DNA from 2 places in the Pseudoalteromonas sp. PAR1 genome. Region 1 is predicted to be linked to the other one. Evidence: predicted binding sites of a transcription regulator. Region 1 holds the regulator's gene; the other holds the start of a gene.
What was found. The regulator FliA, encoded in region 1, starts transcription of late flagellar genes. The targets are predictions, from matches to a motif close to CTAAAGNTNNNNNNNNNNNNGCCGATA.

Region 1 (3,197 bases):
TACTAATGGTCAGCGTGTTCCAGAAGATATTCGCGTAGCGAATGCTGAAAAACTAGTGAAAAAAGCTGAACAATTGTATTTAAAACGAGCAAAAGCACAACATTCACGACGTCAAGCAGTAGCGTCGAACACAGTAGGGATGTATGATTAACACAGTATTAGATCAAGCAAGCGGCCTGCGCAAAATGAATCAAAATAATAATAGTGGCGTTAAAGTTATCGCTGTTACTGGCGGCAAAGGTGGTGTGGGCAAAACGAATGTATCACTCAACACTGCAATTGCATTAGGTCAGCAAGGAAACCGCGTATTAGTATTGGATGCCGATTTAGGGTTGGCAAACTGCGACGTGATGCTTGGTTTACGTGTTGAACGTAATTTATCTCATGTTTTATCTGGCGAATGTGAGCTTGATGAAATTCTTGTAGAAGGCCCTGCTGGTATTAAAATTGTGCCAGCAACGTCTGGCTCGCAAAGCATGGTTGAGTTAACTCCTTCTGAGCATGCTGGCCTTATTCGCGCTTTTAGCGAATTAAACACCGAGTTTGATATTTTAATTGTCGATACCGCCGCAGGTATTTCGGACATGGTATTAAGCTTTTCACGTGCAGCACAAGATGTCGTTGTGGTTGTATGTGATGAACCTACCTCAATTACAGATGCCTACGCGCTTATTAAAGTGTTAAGCCGAGAGCATGGTGTATATAAATTTAAAATTGTTGCCAACATGGTGCGTAGCATGCGTGAAGGGCAAGAATTATTTGCTAAACTTTCAAAAGTAACGGATCGTTTTTTAGATGTTTCTATGGAATTAGTCGCAACGATTCCCTATGACGAAAACATGCGTAAATCTACGCGACGTCAAAAGGTTATCGTTGAGTTATTTCCAAACTCACCAGCAGCGGTGGCGTTTAAAACATTAGCAACGAAAGCAGTTAAGTGGCCGATCCCTAACCAACCGTCTGGTCACTTAGAATTTTTTATTGAGAAACTAGTAAACGGCTAACTATGACAACATCGGTGAATAAAGCGATGGGATATCAATCAGCACAGAATTTAAATGCGATTGTTGAAAAGCACGCCTCTTTAGTCAAAAAAGTGGCGTGTCATTTGATTGCTCGTTTACCTGCTAGTGTTCAGCTCGATGATTTAATTCAGTCAGGCATGATCGGCCTTATTGAGGCGTCAAAAAACTTCGACGCTAGTAAAGGTGCAAGTTTTGAAACCTTTGCAGGTATCAGAATTCGCGGTGCAATGCTTGATGAAATCCGTCGAGGCGATTGGGCACCACGCTCTGTGCATCGAAATGCACGTCTAGTCGCAGAAACAATTGCTGAATTAGAAAGTACCCTAAACCGCGAGCCCAAAGACACAGAAGTTGCTGAAAAACTTGATATTACACTAGATGAGTACCATCATATTCTACATGACGTTAATTCTAGTAAAGTATTAGGTATCGAGGATTTAGGTGTTGATGAAGACGTAATAACACCAATGGGTCATGATTTAGCACTAGACAAACCGTTTAATAACGTTAAAAATGAGCGGTTTAACCAGTCTCTATTAACGGCTATCCAATCGTTACCAGAAAGAGATGCCCTTGTTTTGTCTTTGTATTACAACGATGAAATGAACTTGAAAGAAATAGGACACATACTCGATGTTAGCGAGTCGCGTGTGAGTCAAATACATGGTCAGGCGATGATTAAGCTCAAAGCAAAAATCAATGACTGGATTAATTAGTAGTAAGTAAATATAGGTTCAAACCTCACCGGAGGATGTTTTGGATAAAAACATGAAGATTCTTGTTGTTGACGATTTTTCTACAATGAGACGTATCATTAAAAATCTATTAAGGGATTTAGGTTTTACCAATGTGCAGGAAGCTGATGATGGTTCAACAGCATTACCAATGCTACAAAATCAAGAATTTGATTTTGTTGTAACAGATTGGAATATGCCTGGCATGCAAGGTATTGACTTGTTACGTGCTATACGTGCCGATGATAGCCTTAAACACATTCCTGTTTTAATGGTAACAGCTGAAGCGAAAAAAGAACAAATTGTTGCTGCTGCTCAAGCAGGTGTTAATGGCTACATTGTTAAACCATTTACTGCTGCGACACTTAAAACCAAATTGGAAAAAGTGTTTGAACGTTTAGGTTAATCTAAGGGGAGAGGCTTATGTCAGCACCTGCTGCGCCTCATATAAGTTTAGAGCAAGCTCGTCAACTTGTTGAGTATCTTGAAAAAGGTGAACAAGAGAAGGCAGATAAGCTAATTCTTGAAGCCGCCTCAAAAGAACAATCAGAGTTGTTTGCCGAAGTCGGTAAATTGACGCGTCAACTGCATGAAGCGTTAAAGAACTTTGATCTTGATACTCGTCTCGTCGATTTAACTACCGATGCGATACCCGACGCTAAACAGCGATTAAACTATGTCATGGAAATGACAGAAAATGCAGCAAATAAAACCATGGATGCTGTTGAGGCAAGTTTACCTATTGCACAACAACTTGCTGATGAAATTGCAACAATCAAGCCCACGTGGGATCGATTGATGAACCGAGAAATTGAGCTTGGTGAGTTTAAAACCTTATGCCATAGCTTAGATAAGTTCATGAACAACTCTCATACTAAAACTGATGAATTACAAGGCTTGATGACCAATGTGCTTATGGCGCAAGACTACCAAGATTTAACTGGTCAGGTAATTCGCCGTGTTATTGAACTAGTACGAGAAGTTGAAGACAGTTTAATTAATCTCTTAACTGTATTCGGCAGTCAAGAAGATGGTCAGCAAAAACAAGAAAAACAGGCCACAGAACAAGCACCTGCAACAAGCGATACGCTAGCAGGTCCTGAAGGGCCAATTATTGATGCAGAGTCACGTGATGATGTTGTCTCAGGACAAGATGAAGTTGATGACCTATTATCAAGTTTGGGCTTCTAAGAGGAGAGTAACTGCATGAGCTTTGAAGTCGATGAAGATATTTTACAGGATTTCCTTGTTGAAGCAGGGGAAATTCTAGAGCTTTTGTCAGAACAATTGGTTCAGCTTGAGAACAACCCAGAAGACAAAGACTTACTTAACGCAATTTTTAGAGGTTTCCACACTGTAAAAGGTGGGGCAGGTTTCTTGAGTATGACAGAGCTTGTTGACGCTTGTCATGGTGCAGAAAATGTCTTCGATTTACTTC
Region 2 (3,197 bases), on a different contig from region 1:
CGTCTAAAATGGCACGTGATCAAGAGTACTATCAACAAAAAGGTGCTTTAAAAGGTGTTCCAACCTTTATCGTTAATGGTAAATATCGTTTAATTTTAGGTGCAGACTCAGGTATTAGCGATGCTAAAAGCATGGCTGGTTTAATTAATTACCTAGCAGATAAGTAAGCTTAGCTTAATTAAAATAAAAGCTCCGTTCGCGGAGCTTTTTTGTTGGTACAGCACATGCAAAAATTATTAGTTTCAAGTTGTTTATTAGGAAACCCTGTTCGTTATGATGGGCAATCGCAAAATTTACTTCATCCAGGCTTAGAAACACTCAAACAGCAGGGAAGGCTCATCGCATTCTGTCCTGAAGTAGCTGGTGGGCTGCCCACGCCAAGACCGCCTGCAGAAATAAAAGCAGGAAGAGTACTTACCAAAGATTCGCAGGATGTAACTGTACAATTTGCTTACGGCGCAGAACAAGCACTTAAGCTTTGTCAAAAGCAGGGCATTCGTTATGCGTTATTAAAAGAATCAAGTCCTTCATGCGGTCGCAATACTATTTACGATGGTAGTCATTCTGGAAAGAAAATTTCAGGGATGGGATTAACTGCAAAGCTGTTAACCGACAATAATATAGCAGTCTACAGCGAGCAGCAGTTGCCAGCGCTATTTGCTGCGCTGGCAGAGAAATGATTTTATTTGCGTTGCAAAAACACACCTGATTCGATGTGGTGGGTATAAGGGAATTGATCGAAGATCGCAAAACGTTTTACTTCATGGGTTTTACATAGGTGATCAAGGTCACGCTCAAGGGTGTCTGGATTACACGAGATATAAATAATATTGTCGTAGTTAGCAACTAAGTCACACGTTAGCGTGTCCATGCCTGCGCGTGGTGGATCTACTAAGATTGTTTGGCAGTTATAGCTTGTCAGGTCAATGCCATCTAAACGAGAGAAAGTACGCTCGCCTTTCATCGCTTGAGTAAACTCTTCACTCGACATACGAATGATATCTAAGTTCTCAACTTTATTCTGCGCGATATTGTATTGCGCTGAGTAAACCGATGATTTTGAAATCTCTGTGGCTAATACACGGTCGAATGAACCCGCAAGGGCAATTGAGAAATTACCATTCCCGCAGTATAGCTCTAGTAAGTCATTGCTAAGTGGCTGGCATAGTGCTTGTGCCCACTCTAGCATCTTGATATTCACTTTCGCATTCGGTTGCGTAAAGCTATTTTCGACTTGTTGATAAATTAATTCTTTACCGTTTACATTAAGACGCTCAATGACGTAATCGTTACCAATCACTTCTTTTTGCTTACGCGCACGGCCAATAAAATCAATTTTAAACTGTGCGCTTAATTTTGTTTTCAGCTCTTTAATTGCTTGTAACCACTGCTCATCTAATTGTTTGTGATATAACAAGCTAACGAGGATTTCACCACTTAGGCTAGAAAGGTAATCAATTTGAAATAACTTACGGCGCAGAATTTCGCTGCCCTTTAAGTTTTCGATCATGGCTTGCATCACTTCACCGACTAAAGGTGCTGCAGGGTCAAACTCATCAACACGAATTTTCTCTTTGGTTTGCTGATCAAACATGATGTGAAATAAGTCTTCACCCTCATGCCATACACGAAACTCTGCACGTTGGCGGTAATGAATAGGATCAGAGCCAAACACCTCTAATTTTTCAACTCCAAAACGTCGAAACTGGTTAGTGATGCGCTGCTCTTTCTCACTCAATTGTGCATCGTATTGAGTTGTATCAATTTTTATAACCGCCATGGCTGATTACCTTTTATCTCTTAGCTTTATAACGGCGCTATTGTAGGGAGCGCTGAGGATTTGTCTAGTTTTGTTATTTATTTTGGTGTCGTTTTTTTATACAAAAAACTTAAGTTATGTGGTTTTTGGCCGATAATGAGATAACCATAACATGGAGTCGGATCATGAAAATTGGCAATCTAGGCTATATACCTAATACAAATGTGAATAAATACAATGGCAAACAGGCACTGCAGCAGCCTGCCATTCAAAATCGTCAAGACAGTTATCAGCAACGCGGGCGAGAGCTGGCAGCAAAAGTTCTTGATGATAAACTAGCTGCAGCTCTTGGCTTACCTAAAGCTGAAGAGAAAAAAGATAAACCGCTATTTGATTTTGAAGAGATCGTTAAAAACGTACTCGACTTTGTTGGCGGCGCACTTCGCAAAGCAAAAGCCGATGGTGCTGATGATGAAAAACTCAAAGGCATGCTAGGTGATGCACGCAAAGGTGTGCAAATGGGTATCGACGATGCGTATGATGAGCTCAAAGAGTCAGGCATTCTTAATGATGATATAAAAGAAGGCATCGAAAAATCTAAAGAAGGCATCTATAAAGGTATAGATGAGCTAGAAGATGATTTATTCAACCCTAAACCTAACGCAGTTTCAGTAAGCCAAGCCCAATACCTTAGTTTAAGTAATAACGCAGAATACACTTTTACAACGGCTGAAGGTGATGAAGTAAGTATTAGCTTTGCAGATGCCTATGAAAGTAAATCGGCAAGTAGCTATAGTAAAAATGGCGATAACGAAGCGTTTGTTAGTGAATCTTCGCAATCACGCGACTTGTCATTTTCGATGACAGTCAATGGTGATTTAAATGAGCAAGAGCAACAAGCTATCAATGAATTGATGGAAGACTTGCAAAGTGTCAGTGAGACATTCTTCTCTGGTTCATTAGAAGAAGCCTTTGAACAAGCGAAAGAGTTGAACTTAGGTAATGAACAACTCGTTGGCTTTACGATGGATCTGAAACAAACCAAAACAGTGGCTGCGATAAAAGGCTATGAAGAATATAAACCAGCTCCTGAAAAAGAAGTCGCCGAGAAAATAGCGCCGTTTAATGACGACCTAAAACAGGCATTTAATAAAGCCGGCGACATAGGTTTGCAAAATGAACTAGCTGGTATCTTACAATGGTTGAATCAAGACAAAGAGGAAGTCAGTAAGTTAGTTGATTATACCAAATCAATGTTCGAGCAAATGAACAAGTTGCGTTCAGCTTCTGAGCAAGACTCATAACCGCAACTTTCTTTTTCTAAAACTGCATGGCAAACTGCTGGCCTTTGATGATCCGAGGTAAGCAGTTTGTCAGTCCATATTATGGTGTTTGATTCAGGTATAGGTGGAACCACTGTACTTGAACAGATCCAAGC

Region 2: QL229_RS19845 (DUF5610 domain-containing protein) is a predicted target of FliA. The motif match lies at 1,889-1,915, and genes of this name have one in related genera.

What each region holds. Positions count from the first base shown of each region.
Region 1 is NZ_CAMZMY010000006.1:187,992-191,188, forward strand. It holds gene flhF (flagellar biosynthesis protein FlhF) at 1-151, shown strand, start outside; gene QL229_RS07200 (MinD/ParA family protein) at 144-1,004, shown strand; gene QL229_RS07205 (RNA polymerase sigma factor FliA) at 1,031-1,741, shown strand; gene cheY (chemotaxis response regulator CheY) at 1,782-2,165, shown strand; gene QL229_RS07215 (protein phosphatase CheZ) at 2,183-2,950, shown strand; gene QL229_RS07220 (chemotaxis protein CheA) at 2,966-3,197, shown strand, end outside.
Region 2 is NZ_CAMZMY010000037.1:20,576-23,772, forward strand. It holds gene QL229_RS19830 (thiol:disulfide interchange protein DsbA/DsbL) at 1-167, shown strand, start outside; gene QL229_RS19835 (DUF523 domain-containing protein) at 225-680, shown strand; gene trmA (tRNA (uridine(54)-C5)-methyltransferase TrmA) at 683-1,780, opposite strand; gene QL229_RS19845 (DUF5610 domain-containing protein) at 1,945-3,063, shown strand; gene murI (glutamate racemase) at 3,130-3,197, shown strand, end outside.